DNA from 2 places in the Phytobacter cepae genome. Region 1 is predicted to be linked to the other one. Evidence: predicted binding sites of a transcription regulator. Region 1 holds the regulator's gene; the other holds the start of a gene.
What was found. The regulator LexA, encoded in region 1, represses DNA repair genes until DNA is damaged. The targets are predictions, from matches to a motif close to TNCTGTATGTACATACAGNA.

Region 2: a site for LexA is predicted at 4,787-4,806, ahead of sbmC (DNA gyrase inhibitor SbmC). Genes of this name have one in related genera too.

What each region holds. Positions count from the first base shown of each region.
Region 1 covers NZ_CM135107.1:4,776,051-4,783,656, reverse strand. Annotated here, with positions in the region: gene ubiC (chorismate lyase) at 78-575, shown strand; gene ubiA (4-hydroxybenzoate octaprenyltransferase) at 588-1,460, shown strand; gene plsB (glycerol-3-phosphate 1-O-acyltransferase PlsB) at 1,955-4,375, opposite strand; gene ACUY4Q_RS22390 (diacylglycerol kinase) at 4,505-4,873, shown strand; gene lexA (transcriptional repressor LexA) at 4,982-5,596, shown strand; gene ACUY4Q_RS22380 (CsbD family protein) at 5,862-6,071, shown strand; gene zur (zinc uptake transcriptional repressor Zur) at 6,173-6,688, opposite strand; gene ACUY4Q_RS22370 (conjugal transfer protein TraF) at 6,963-7,606, shown strand, end outside.
Region 2 covers NZ_CM135107.1:1,922,315-1,929,920, forward strand. Annotated here, with positions in the region: gene ACUY4Q_RS08860 (SDR family oxidoreductase) at 1-96, shown strand, start outside; gene ACUY4Q_RS08865 (APC family permease) at 493-1,854, shown strand; gene sbcB (exodeoxyribonuclease I) at 1,907-3,331, opposite strand; gene dacD (serine-type D-Ala-D-Ala carboxypeptidase DacD) at 3,533-4,702, shown strand; gene sbmC (DNA gyrase inhibitor SbmC) at 4,823-5,293, shown strand; gene ACUY4Q_RS08885 (FUSC family protein) at 5,427-6,485, shown strand; gene ACUY4Q_RS08890 (DUF496 family protein) at 6,653-6,988, shown strand; gene ACUY4Q_RS08895 (L-threonine kinase) at 7,027-7,606, opposite strand, start outside.

The DNA.
Region 1 (7,606 bases):
ACCGAAAGAAGTTTCCCCGCACGAGGCAGCCTGTTCTACGATACAATGCTAAGACGTACTGTATTGGAGAGTAAGGCATGTCACACCCCGCGCTTACGCAATTGCGTGCGCTGCGCTATTTTGACGCACTTCCCGCGCTTGACCCGCAACGGCTCGACTGGCTGTTGCTGGAAGATTCCATGACCAAACGGTTCGAACAATTGGATAAAAAGGTGACCGTTACCGTTATTCAGGAAGCGTTTGTGACGGCGGCATCTCTGGAAAACGAACGGCATCTGCTCCCTGCTGATACGCGCTACTGGCTGCGTGAAATTTTGTTGTGCGCCAACGGTGAACCCTGGCTTGCCGGGCGCACGGTGGTGCCGGAATCAACGTTAACCGGCCCGGAACTGGCGTTGCAGAAACTCGGCACGACGCCGCTCGGGCGCTATCTCTTCACATCATCTACGCTAACACGAGATTTTATTGAAGTCGGTCAGGTTGAAGCGCTGTGGGGGCGCCGTTCCCGCTTGCGTTTGGGTGGAAAACCGCTGCTGTTGACCGAACTGTTTTTGCCTGCATCACCGCTGTATTAAGAGGAAAGAAGAATGGAGTGGAGTCTCACGCAGAATAAGCTGCTGGCCTTTCACCGGCTTATGCGCACGGATAAGCCTATTGGGGCTCTGTTGCTGCTCTGGCCGACGCTGTGGGCGCTGTGGGTGGCGACACCGGGTGTTCCGCCGCTGTGGATCCTGCTGGTGTTTGTTGCCGGTGTCTGGTTAATGCGTGCGGCAGGATGTGTGGTCAATGACTACGCCGACCGCAAATTTGATGGGCACGTTAAGCGTACCGCCAATCGCCCGCTGCCCAGCGGGGCGGTGACGGAAAACGAAGCGCGGGTGTTGTTTGTAGTACTGGTGCTGCTGGCGTTTGTGCTGGTGCTTACTCTTAATACCATGACCATTCTGCTCTCCGTCGCCGCACTGGCGCTGGCCTGGATCTACCCCTTCATGAAGCGCTATACCCACCTGCCGCAGGTGGTGCTGGGTGCGGCGTTTGGCTGGTCGATCCCGATGGCCTTTGCTGCGGTGAGTGAATCCGTGCCGCTGAGCTGCTGGATTTTGTTCCTGGCTAATATCCTGTGGGCCGTGGCGTACGATACCCAGTATGCGATGGTGGACCGGGATGACGATCTGAAAATAGGCATTAAGTCGACGGCGATTCTGTTTGGTCGCCATGACAAGCTGATTATCGGTATCTTGCAGCTTGCGGTACTGGCACTGATGGTTGCGGTGGGCGAGATTAATGCGCTGGGCTGGCACTTCTACTGGGCGGTGCTGGTAGCGGGCGCGCTCTTTGTTTATCAGCAAAAATTGATTGCTAACCGTGAGCGGGATGCCTGTTTCAAAGCCTTTTTGAATAATAACTACGTGGGGCTGGTGCTGTTTTTGGGCCTGGCAGTGAGTTATCTGAATTATTGATAATGCTATTCTGACGCTTATCTCTCCCTATCAGAGAGAAGGATCCCCATAAAAAAAGCGAGCATGATCGGTCCCCTCGCCCCTCCGGGGAGAGGGTTAGGGTGAGGGGGAACATGCGGCTCTGAGGGGCATTCCGTTCACCTTATGTTCCTTGCTTTTCTGTCACGCCAGAACCCGTGAACGTGCCAGGGTGGTTCACCGCCACCACCCTGGCGACCCGGGCTCCCGGCCAGGAAAACCGCCGCTAACGCGGTTCACTCAGCGTATTCCTTCAGGCTTATCGGGGACGGGCGGAGGTAACGTCCCTGTAAATCCGCCCTCGCCGCGCATCCCTGCGCGTCGCCCCGGCCTTGCGGATACGCTTCGCCGATTTTCAGCCGGACCCTGTCATCGCGGTGACTGTTTTATTCTCATTGGGCAATATTATCGCTGTAAAACGTAATATTACAGAGGCTCCCTCTCCCGGTGAGAGAGGGCATGAGGCAGCACAGCCCTTATTCGCTCTGCGTCGCGCTCTCAATCGTCAAACGCACATCCGACGTAATCAACTCCGCCAGCAACTGATAAACCGCCAGGGTCTGCGCCGGTTCCGCATCGCCGGTATCACTGATGAAACCTTCGTCACGCAGGGTCAGCACCAGGGTACTGAACACCGCCTTGTCGAAGAACTCCGGTGCGTTAATGCCGTGTAGCACCGAGAGACGCTGAGCCAGTGTGCGGCTCTCTTTCTCCAGCGTACTACGGTTAAACGACGGGTTAGCGCTCAGCAGCCAGAAGGTGATGGCATAGCGCTGCAGCGTTTCGCGTGCACCCGCAGCCAGCAGCTGCAAGGTACGGGAATGCGCCGGATTGATGTTCAGTTGCCCGTCTTTGATGGTGACCAGCCCTTGACGCAGCATCTCTTGCGCCAGACTGTCCAGCACACCTGCCAGCTCCTCTTTTTCCCAACGCAGGAACAGTTCTGCTTTCAGCATCGGGTAGAGCAACTCGACATGACGCAGCATCTCGTCCTGCGAGATGTGACGGTGCTGCGTGAGGATGGCGGCCATCAGTGACGGCAACATCAACATATGCGCGATGTTGTTACGGTAGTAGGTCATCAGCACCGCCTGTTCGCGCGGCAGAATGATGATGTCGCCGATGGTGTCTTTCTCCACCTCAAACTTGTTCATCTGCAGGGCGTGGGCGATGAGTTCAGAAGCGGTGGCCGTGGGCACCGTTGAATCCTCTGCATAGGGCACATTCCGCATCAGATTCAGGTAGCAGTCCAGCTGCTCCGTGAGTTGTTCACGGGTCAGTGAACGCTGGCGCGAAGCGAGCAGGGCGGTACAACACAGGTTCATGGCATTGGCTGCCCCGGCGTTGTTGATGCGTACCATCAGATCGGCCGCGATAGCATTGACGGTTGGCGTGAGCCAGGACGGACGCACCGCTTCGATAGGATCGATAGACTCGCGCCATTCCGGCACTCGCTGATTAAGATAGGCCGTCAGCGGGATAGGCTCGCCAAAGTTCACATAGCCCTGGCCAAGGTTACGCAGCTTGCTCAGGCCGCGTAACATCTGCATAAAGCCTTCTTTCTCTTTCGTCGCCCCGCGCAGCTCTTTAGCGTAGGTACCGACTTCCATCACGTGCTCGTAACCGATATAAATAGGCACCAGCGTGATAGGACGCGTGCCCCCGCGCAGCATTGCCTGGATGGTCATCGACAGGGTGCCGGTTTTGGGATCCAGCAGACGACCGGTACGTGAACGCCCGCCTTCCACAAAGTACTCAACCGAATAACCCCGCTGGAACAGTTCGCCCAGGTATTCGCGGAACACGGTGGAATAGAGTTTGTTGCCTTTGAAAGAGCGACGAATAAAGAACGCCCCCAGACGGCGGAAGATAGGGCCTGCTGGCCAGAAGTTCAGGTTAATACCGGCAGCGATGTGCGGCGGCACCAGCCCCTGATGATAGAGCACGTAAGAGAGCAGCAGGTAGTCCATATGGCTGCGGTGGCAGGGCACATAGACAATTTCATGGCCGTCATGGGCCAGTTGGCGTATGCGCTCGGCGTTGTGCACGTTGATGCCCTGGTACAGGCGGTTCCAGGTAAAGCTGAGAATACGGTCAGAGAGGCGAATCATCTCGTAAGAGAAGTTCGCCGCGATCTCTTCCATCAGCGCGATCGCGTTTTGCTGCGCCTTATCATGGGAGATTTTCTTGCTGCGCGCTTCGTCTTCAACGGCGCGGGCAATGGCTTTCGAGGCCAGCAGCTTGTTGAACAGATCCTGACGCGCAGGCAGCCGTGGGCCCACCGCAGCGAGACGCTGGCGAGCAAAATGCATACGCGCCACGCGCGCCAGTTTTTGCGCGATGATTTTATCCGTGCCGTGTTCAGTGGCCATGCGGCGCAGTGAAACTGGCGGTGAGAAACGCACAAAGCTGTCACGTCCAAGCCAGGAGATGGCAAAGAATTTCTGAATGCCATTGAGCATACGCAGCGGCGGATTCACTTCGCCCTTCTCGCGGCCTGGCGAACGACCGAACATCATCGAAACCGGCACCATCTGCACATCCAGGTCGGGATGGCTACGGTGCAAATCGAGGTAGTCGTGAAACAGCTTGATGGACTCTTCTTTCGGTGTGTACCAGGTAAATACCCGCGGCCCACCATGAATGAAGATATATCGCGGCAGCTCCACGCCGTCGATCACAAGCGGTTCAAACGGGTCCGGCAAATCATGTGCCAGACATTGAGCGCGTAACGTCAGTAAGTCGGCCTTAGAGTTATAAGGCAAAACATACATAATAGGGCGTGAGGTATCGAGCCCCAGTTCCTGTGCGGGTTCCGCAGGGATAGACTTACTTTTTACCAGCACGCTTAATGGTAAATTAAGTAATTTGTAGTAAATTCGTGGCCAGCCGGACATAAAGGATGTAAAGCCTCTGGTTATTAATGCCAATGCGCCGCAAGAATATCAGAAAGCGCGCACAAATTCTTTTGTACCTCTATAACCTTACATAGAGATTGATGCTCATAACATAAAAAGGTTCTTTTAATGGCCAATAACACCACTGGCATGACCCGTATTATCAAAGCAGCCGGGTACTCCTGGAAAGGCGTCCGTGCCGCCTGGATAAACGAAGCTGCCTTTCGTCAGGAGTCCGTTGCGGTCATTCTGGCAATTATTATCGCTTGTTTCCTTGATGTCGACGCGATCACCCGCGTATTGCTGATTGGCTCGGTAGCGCTGGTGATGATCGTTGAAATTCTCAACAGTGCGATTGAAGCGGTCGTTGACCGTATTGGTTCCGATTTTCATGAACTTTCCGGACGGGCAAAAGATATGGGTTCAGCGGCGGTGCTCATGACCATTCTGGTTGCTCTCTTCACCTGGATTTCACTGCTGTGGGGCCATTTCCGATAAGCCTTCCAGAATTGCGCTAACTGCTGGTTTTTTGCGTAATTTTGGTTTCAAAATCGCCTTTAGCTGTATATACTAACAGCATAACTGTATATACACCCAGGGGGCGGAATGAAAGCTTTAACGGCCAGGCAGCAAGAGGTGTTCGATCTCATTCGCGATCGAATCAACCAAACCGGCATGCCGCCGACGCGTGCGGAGATCGCGCAACAGTTGGGGTTCCGTTCCCCAAACGCTGCCGAAGAGCATTTAAAAGCGTTGGCGCGTAAAGGCGTACTTGAGATTGTCTCTGGCGCATCGCGCGGTATTCGTTTGTTGCTGGAAGTCGAAGAAGACGCCGGTTTACCGCTGGTAGGCCGTGTTGCTGCAGGTGAACCTCTGTTGGCTCAGCAGCATATTGAAGGCCATTATCAGGTCGATCCTTCTCTGTTCAAACCGAATGCGGATTTTCTGCTGCGCGTAAGTGGAATGTCCATGAAAGACATCGGCATTATGGACGGTGACTTGCTGGCAGTGCATAAAACGCAGGACGTACGTAATGGTCAGGTCGTTGTCGCGCGCATTGACGATGAAGTGACCGTCAAGCGACTGAAAAAGCAGGGTAATACGGTTGAATTGCTGCCTGAAAACAGCGAGTTCTCGCCGATTGTGGTCAATTTGCGCGAGCAAAACTTCACGATCGAAGGTCTGGCAGTCGGTGTGATTCGCAATGGCGAATGGCTGTAACCCTCAATTGTAAGCCGTGGTAGCGCTCTGTGTTGTCACGGTTTTTTAATAAAATTCAATTACTTAGATATCTTTCCTTTCTTTTTTTCTCCTCTCTTTCTGCCGATAGACGTTCTTAAAAATACCGTCTGGATGGTTAAAAATTCCGAATAAATCCACCACGTCGTTATCCGTGACTACAATTATTATCACGTTCAGCAGATTACGAACGTAACAAAAATGGATGAATACTCGCTATTCAAAACCGAACGATGAGGAAATGATTATGAATAAAGACGAAATCGGCGGTAACTGGAAACAGTTCAAAGGTAAAGCGAAAGAACAGTGGGGCAAATTGACCGACGATGATATGACCATCATCGAAGGTAAACGCGACCAGCTGGTAGGTAAAATTCAGGAACGTTATGGCTACCAGAAAGATCAGGCGGAAAAAGAAGTCGTTGATTGGGAAACCCGCAACGAATACCGCTGGTAGTCCTTTTTCCCTCTGAATATGCATTAGAGTGACTACCCTGCCCGACGGTACATGGACGTACCACTCTTTTCAAATCACACTGCTTAAAAGAGAAACCGCCGCTAGCGCGGTTTTTTCTTTACCAGAATCGAGTGATCATGGTGGCATTCACCCTGATGACGACACGCTTCCACTTCGGCGCATTTAGCGCACAAACCATGTGCTTCGATGACATTATGACGTAAGGCAAATCCTAATTTAGCCGCCAGTGCATGCATAATATCTTCTGCGCCTTCCGCTTGTTCTTCTTTAACTACGCCGCATCTGTCGCAAATAAACATGGCCGACGTGTGGGTCGGTTGATCGAACAGATGGCACAGGACGTAGCTGTTGGTGGACTCTACTTTGTGCACGAAACCCTGTTCCAAAAGGAAGTCCAGCGCGCGATAAACGGTAGGGGGTTTCGCCTGCGGTTCGCTCTCCCGCAGCAGATCCAGCAGATCATAAGCGCTTATTGCACCTTCCCGCAGACTTAGCAGACGCAGAACTTCGAGGCGCTGTGGCGTCAGACGCACATTGCGCTGCACACACAGTTTTTCAGCCTGCGCTAGCATCTCTTGCGAAGTGGTCTTGTCCATTGTCGTCCTCTCATTTCCCGGCGGCATAATTCCTCACTTTACCATGTTCTGCACTAAACGCCGAGATCGGGCTTCTTCCTCCGGCTTTCACAATCGCATTACGTCTTCTATAAATAATGAGGGTCAATTCTTATAACTATAATTTCTGCCAGTAATTACCTGTTTGGCAGAATTAGACATTTTTCCGGTGTTATTCGCAGCAATAGAGCATTCCTGTTCATGTAAAAAGGAACAGGGCATAAAAAAAACTCATCTGACTACGAGACGCATAATTGTGAAAAACAAACTCAAACTTTCAGTGGTCGCTATCGCTGTCTCCTTTTCCGTGGCCAATCAAGCGGGAGCAGCGAATACCTGGGCGGAAGCGCGTAATGATGCAATGGGGGGGACGGGGGTGGCGTCTGCCAGTTATGGCAGTGCGGCATTAATTAACCCGGCACTTCTGGCAAAAGCAAAACCTGAAGATGATATATCCGTTATTCTGCCAAGTTTTACCGCGCAAATTAACGATAAAGACGATCTGCGTAATGAAATTGAAGACATCAATGACAAGATCGACTACTACGGCGATGTTGTTGATGGTCTTTCACTGGGCGATGTTCTGGCTGACCCCATTGGTACCGTCAACCAGTTCCAGAGCGCCGCAGGCGATCTTGCGGACTCCCTTGAATTCCTGAAAGGCAAGCGCGCCAGTGCGAATGCGGGGGCGGGGATCGCGGTTAGTATTCCAAACGACACGTTGTCGGTCGCCTTTGTCACCAAAGCGCAGGCTCATGCCTTTGTGACCACCTCTATCGATCAGCAGGATATCCAGTATCTGCGTGAAATGGATGATCCCAACGACCCGGGTGATTTTGCGACGGCAAGCCTGAGGGCGTTGGATGCCGCAGTGCGGGGTTCCGATCAAATTAAGGACAA
Region 2 (7,606 bases), 2.3 Mb from region 1:
GCGAGTAAAGGAAAGATTGTTGATGGCAATCGAATCTGTCACGACCTGGGATTTGAGTATGTCTATTCCGACCCGATGACGATGCCTATGGAGTAGCGCTTCGCCGAGCGTAAATGGGGTGATGACCCCGCCTACGGTTGGGGTAATTAAATTTGAACAAAAAATGCTATTTTTTTGTTCACCGCAGGCACTAAAAGGGCTGCAGGTGTTAAAAATCAAGCGATTGAAAGAAAATAGTGTGTGAGCGGCCTCTCACAGGCTTGTCATCGCGCCTCAGTTTGGTGCAAAATATGCCCCGCAAAAAAGGAATAGCCGACGTAAACACGTCGGTTATTTTTTTGCATTCTTGAAACATCATTCATACCAAGAGGCCGGGCTTCGTACCGGATAGATATTTACTTAAAAACCGACAGTTGTTGTCGCTGAGGAAACAGAAAAAAATGGGGCAATTTTTTGTATTTGCAATGGTGTCCACCGTTCAGGAGGATTCCCATGTCGCATAACGTTACTCCAAAAACCTCTCGCGTGGAATTGCGTAAGTCACTTACGTTGATTCCGGTTGTCATGATGGGTCTTGCCTATATGCAGCCGATGACGCTGTTCGATACGTTCGGCATTGTCTCTGGTTTGACTGATGGTCACGTAGCAACGGCATATGCCTTTGCGCTGGTTGCCATCCTCTTTACTGCGTTGAGCTACGGTAAGCTGGTCCGCCGCTTCCCATCCGCTGGCTCGGCGTATACCTATGCCCAAAAATCCATCAGCCCTGCCGTTGGCTTTATGGTGGGCTGGTCATCGCTGCTGGACTATCTGTTCATGCCGATGATCAACATTCTGTTGGCAAAAATCTACTTTGAAGCGCTGGTGCCAAGCGTACCTTCGTGGATCTTCGTGGTTGCGCTGGTGGCCTTTATGACCATCTCCAACCTGCGCAGCATTAAGTCCGTTGCCAACTTCAACACCCTGATTGTTATTCTGCAGATGGGTATCGTTGCGGTTATCGTCGGTCTGATTGTCTACGGTGTGGCGCACGGCGAAGGCGCGGGCACGCTGACCAGCTCACGTCCGTTCTGGTCTGAAGGTGCGCATGTGGTGCCGATGATTACCGGTGCGACCATCCTGTGCTTCTCGTTCCTCGGCTTTGATGGCATCTCTTCTCTTTCTGAAGAGACGAAAGACGCCGAGCGCGTGATTCCGAAAGCGATTTTCCTGACTGCGCTGATTGGTGGTCTAGTGTTCATCGTGGCCTCTTATTTCCTGCAACTGTACTTCCCGGATATCTCTCGCTTTAAAGATCCGGATGCATCACAGCCGGAAATCATGCTTTACGTGGCGGGTAAAACCTTCCAGTTCGGCGTGCTGGTCTTCTCTACCATCACCGTACTGGCATCCGGTATGGCTGCCCATGCAGGCGTTTCCCGTCTGATGTATGTGATGGGCCGTGATGGTGTGTTCCCGACCCGTTTCTTCGGTTATGTACACCCGAAATGGCGTACCCCGGCATGGAACGTTCTGCTGGTGGGCGCGATTGCGCTGCTGGCGATTAACTTTGATTTGGTGACTGCGACTGCGCTGATTAACTTTGGTGCGCTGGTGGCCTTTACCTTTGTTAACCTGTCGGTGATTTCTCAGTTCTGGATCCGTGAGAAGCGTAACAAGACGCTGAAAGATCACTTCCAGTATCTGGTGCTGCCGATGTGTGGCGCCCTGACGGTTGGCGCACTGTGGGTGAACCTGGAGCAGAGCTCAATGATTCTGGGGCTTATCTGGGGTGCTATTGGCCTGGTCTATCTGGCTTGCGTCACCAAAAGCTTCCGTAACCCGGTTCCGCAGTACGAAGACATTCCGCAGTAATCGCGGCGTAAAATGAAGAACCGGAGGCCATGGCCTCCGGTTTTTTTTATCCTTATACACTCTCCTGGGCGTACTGCCACAGTGCATTCAGCAGTGCCACTTTCTCTTTATCTTCCGCATGTTGTGCAAACAGCATCTGTAATTCGTCAGCATAGGCCTGTAAGAATGCCGGCGTAAACACCTCGCGACGGTGTTCCATCCAGCGCTGCTGTTCAATTTCATCCAGCGTGCCGGGGAAATTACGCGCCCGGTAGTTGAAGAGTAATCTCTCGATGCGCTTATCGGCAAAGGTGATGTCGAGTGCGGGCAGGTTGCGCGGTTCCGTCTCCAGTACGATGCGCATAGCTGCACGATCCGCGTCGCTGAAGAAGCCATTATAGAGCTGTGCGTCAACGTTATCTGAAGGCACAAAGGGTTCTGCTTCCGCAAAGATGGCGACCACTTTTTCCCGCACCTGCGGGTTTTCGCGCAGGATTTTCAGATTATCAAGGCAGCGTTTGCGGTCGACCCCCAGCCGTTCAGCGTCTTCAGGACGTAGCGTTTTTGCCTGCGCCAGCACCGGGCATTTATTGATGTGCACCAGTTTCACCGGAACAGGGGATTTCCCCTCAAGCGCGGCTTTTGCCGTATAGAGCCGTTCCCGAAGCGCATCGGCATTCAGTTCCAGCAGAGGCGTCATGTCTCCCGCCAAATCAACCATGATCACCGCATTACGGTTTTCCGGATGCCAGGCAAGCGGAGCGACCCAACTGGTATTGCTGCGATCGGCGCCGAACATGGCTGAAACATGCACTAACGGAGCCATTTGCGGCACGTCAATCAGCGTTGCCAGCTTCTGTTTGCTCCGGTGGCTGAGCAGGTAATCAAACAGTCGCGGCTGATGCGTTTTCACCAGCTTCGCCATCGCGATGGTGGCGTAGACGTCAGCCATCGCATCATGGGCATTGCTGTGCTCAATACCGTTAGCTTTGGTGAGATGTTCGAGCCTGAAGCTGGGCAGGCCATCGTCATTCTCCGGCCAGTTGATGCCTTCCGGGCGGAGCGCATAACAGGCGCGCATGACATCGAGCAAATCCCAACGTGAATTATTGTTCTGCCAGCTCCAGGCGTAGGGGTCGTAAAAGTTTCGATAAAAGATATTGCGCGTCACTTCATCATCAAAGCGGACGTTGTTGTAACCCAGTACGCAGGTGTCAGGGACGGTAAAAAGAGCATGAATACGCTTCGCAAACTCGGCTTCGTTAACCCCTTTGGCTTTGGCCTGCTGTGGGGTGATCCCCGTTATCAATACTGCGCCTGGTTGCGGCAGATAATCATCGGCAGGTTTACAGAAGAAGACTTCCGGCTCGCCAATGATATTGAAGTCGACGTCGGTACGAATGGCGGCAAACTGCGCGGGTCGGTCCAGCGCCGGATGGGTGCCAAAAGTTTCGTAGTCGTGGAAGAGAAATGTCGGCGCTGCGGTGGAATCTGACACTGAGCTTATCCTGTTCGTTATTAACCCCAACATGGTAAACCATCAGGCTCTTTCTGCCGAAGAAAAAGCCCATCAGAGACGGCATTTGTGCTGAAAAGCAGGGATGGGAATTTGACTCCGGTCACATTTTTTTTCAATTTGTTCAGGTAACGACACGCGAAGTTGCGTAAAAAGAACGACGAATTTGATGTTAACGAGGATATTTCATTGAAACGCCGTTTGTTTTTTGCCTTTTCACTTCTGTCAGCTACCGTTCATCTGGCGTTTGCCGAAGACATGCCACGGGCTCCGCAACCTCCTGCGATACAGGCGGGAGCCTGGGTATTGATGGACTTCACCACCGGACAGATCTTAACCGCAGGCAATGAACATCAGCAGCGTAACCCGGCCAGTCTCACGAAATTAATGACCGGCTATGTGGTCGATCGTGCAATCGATAGCCACCGTATCAGCGCCGACGACGTTGTCACTGTCGGAAAGGACGCCTGGGCGAGAGGAAATCCCGTCTTTGAGGGGTCATCATTGATGTTTATCAAACCCGGCGACAGGGTAACGGTACGCGATCTGAGTCGCGGACTGATTGTTGATTCCGGCAATGACGCCTGTGTTGCGCTGGCTGACCATGTGGCCGGTGGACAACCGCAGTTTGTGGCCATGATGAACGACTATGTCAAAAAGCTGAACCTTCAGGATACGCATTTTGAAACCGTACATGGTCTGGATGCACCCGGTCAGCATAGTTCCGCCTACGATCTGGCGGTATTGTCGCGTGCCATTATTCATGGCGAACCGGCGTTTTATCATATGTACAGCGAGAAAAGTCTCACCTGGAACGGCATCACGCAGCAAAACCGTAACGGCTTGTTGTGGGATAAATCTCTGAACGTTGATGGCCTGAAAACCGGCCATACCTCGGGGGCGGGATTCAACCTCATCGCCTCCAGCGTCGACGGGCAGCGTCGACTGATTGCCGTGATCATGGGAGCGGAAAGCCCCAAGGGACGTGAAGATCAGGCCAGAAAGTTATTGCATTGGGGTCAGGATAATTTCGATACGGTACAAATTCTGCACAAGGGTAAAAAGGTAGGCAGCGAGCGTATCTGGTACGGCGACAAAGAGCACATGGATGTCGGCACCGACGAAGATTTCTGGCTAACGTTGCCTAAAGCGGAGCTGCCTAACATAAAAGCGCGCTATGTGATGGATAATAAAAACCTGGAAGCGCCTCTTGCGGCACATCAGCGGGTCGGAGAAATCCAGTTGTATGACCGGGATAAAGTCATCGCACACTGGCCGCTGGTCACTCTGGAGAATGTCGGTAAAGGCGGCATGTTCTCTCGCCTGAGCGACTACTTTCATCATAAAGCGTGACATAAAGTTGGGCAGGCTGGCGGGCACGCGAGGCTGCTCACAAATTTGACTCGTCGCTAATGTTGCGCACCCGGTACTTAACTATGCTGTATAAAAATACAGCATAAATGAGGAGGTTGCATGGAATACCACGTCAGGCAGATTGAGAAGCGCACTATCGCCGGGTTTCATCTGGTGGGGCCCTGGGATGCCACCGTTAAGCAAGGTTTCGAACAGCTGAACATGTGGGTGAGGAGTAAGCAAATTCAGCCACTGGACTGGATATGTGCTTATTACGATAACCCGGACGAGGTGCCAGCGGAAAAGTTACGCTGCGACATAGTGGTCTCCGTCCCCGACGATTTTGTGATCCCGGAAAACAGTGAAGGGGTGATGAAGACCGAACTGCCGGGCGGAGAATATGCCGTTGCGCGCGCCAGAGTCTATAACCTCGAATTTGAAAAAGCCTGGGATCTGTTTTTTGACGAACTGATGGGAGACGAACACTATCAGATCGCGCTTCGTCCTTGCTTCGAGCTTTATCTCAACAGTGCGGAGGAAGAGGGCTATTGGGAAATCGATATGTATATCCCCGTAGAGCCGAAAACCTGACAATTTTTCAGTCATCATAAGGGTAACCGATGGGGCCGTTTTCATCTGTTACCCTTTTTTGTTGTAAACAGTGACCTTAGCCGCAGAAAAATCGCTACAATTGCGCCTTCGTCTTTTTGACTGGAGAGCGGGTGTGCGCCCCGATAAATCACTCAGTCCTTTTGAAATCAGGCTTTATCGCCACTACCGCGTGGTTCACGGGGTACGTATTGCGCTGGCCTTTGTCCTGACCTTTTTGCTGGTGCGTTTGCTGAATATTCCGGAAGGGACCTGGCCCTTAATCACCCTGGTGGTGGTAATGGGGCCGATTTCCTTCTGGGGGAATGTTGTACCTCGTGCCTTTGACCGTATCGGCGGCACCATCTGCGGTTCTGCACTGGGTCTGGTGGCCCTGAAGCTTGAGCTTCTCTCTCTTCCCTTTATGCTGCTGTGGTGCGCTGGCGCCATGTTCTTGTGTGGCTGGCTGGCACTCGGAAAAAAGCCGTATCAGGCCCTGCTTATTGGCATTACCCTTTCGGTGGTGGTCGGTGCGCCTGCAGGAGACATGGAAACCGCGCTCTGGCGAAGCGGGGATGTCATTTTTGGCTCGCTTCTCGCCATGTTGTTCACCGGCATCTGGCCCCAGCGGGCTTTTTTGCACTGGCGCATCCAGATGGCGAACTATGTCACGGCATTCAATCGGGTTTACCAGGCGGGATTCTCCGTCAACCTGGTCGAGCGCCCGCGTCTGGAAAAGCACCTACAAAAAATCCTCAATGACGTGGTAAAAATGCGTGGATTGATTACGCCGGCGAGCAAAGAAACGCATATTCAGAAAGCAATTTTTGAAGCGATTCAGACAGTGAGCCGCAATATGGTGTGTATGCTTGAGCTGCAAATCAATGCCCACTGGGCTTCGCGATCCAGCCACTTTGTGATGCTCAATGCGCACACGCTGCGTGAAACCCAACTGATGACCCAGCAGACCCTGCTCACTATTGCCCATGCATTATACGAGGGGAACCCGCAACCCATTCTCGCCAACACGGAAAAACTCAATGAGATTGTTGCGGAGCTGCGTGAACTGTTGCGTGAACATCAGGGCGATGCCCTGGTAGAGAACTCCATCCATGGCTATGTGTGGTTGAGTATGGAACTGGCTCGCCAGCTGGAGTTAATGTCGCATCTGATTTGCCGGGCATTGCGCAAATAAACTTCATCTAATCCTGAAAAACGGGCCGGTTGTTTCGATTCAGCCCGATTTGAGGTTATGATAGGGAAAAGGATAAAACCATTGTCATCAGCAACGGCTAAAAGTAAGGTCTACCCTATAGCGGTTGCTTTAACGAATCCGAATCTCACATTATCAGGGGTGTCAAAATGGAAACAACTAAGCCTTCATTCCAGGACGTTCTGGAGTTTGTTCGTCTGTTCCGTCGTAAGAATAAACTGCAGCGTGAAATCCAGGACGTTGAGAAAAAGATCCGTGACAACCAGAAGCGTGTTCTGCTGCTGGACAACCTGAGCGACTACATCAAACCAGGTATGAGCGTTGAGGCCATTCAGGGCATCATCGCCAGCATGAAAAGCGATTACGAAGATCGCGTGGATGACTACATCATTAAAAATGCTGAAATCTCCAAAGAACGTCGCGAGATTTCCAAGAAACTGAAATCAATGGGCGAACAAAAGCCAATTGAGCTGAAAGCAGAATAAGACTGACCACGGTGAGGGAGCCTCTCTCACCGTTTTCTTCATCCCTCCTTCACACCGCCTTCCACCATCCGTAACAGATGCCGCTTCGGCCAGTGCACAACTAATTCAGGTTTATCCAGATGCCAGCTCACTTGCTCGACGTCATGTTTGTGCCGGTCGAGAAACAGTCCAACGACACTGCCGCTGTGGGCAACATTTAATCCGTAAAGATCGCAGGCTTCAACCAATGCCAACAGTTCACTGAACGCAGGTTTGGGCAGCAGGTTTTGGCTGGCTACCGCACTGCGTGTGGCGGCGCGAGCGAGTAGCGTGGGCGAATTGTGTGCACAGGCCTGTTGCACCTGTTGCCAGGCCATATCCAGTTCATGGGCATTCGCTCTCAGCATTTGCCCGCGCGCAAGGCGATGGTAATCCTCGGTTCGCAGGGTCAGCGGGCTTTCCAGCAGCAGAATGTCCATGGCCGGAAGGCCCTCGCAGGCGATACGGGTACGTGCAGTGTTGTGATCAAAAAGGGTCAGATTGCGGAAAACCGTGCTGTCCGTGGGCTCAAGCATCACGCACAGCCTGGCAAGCGTGTTCTCATCAAGGGAATAACCGAAGTGGCGTGAGGTGGCAACC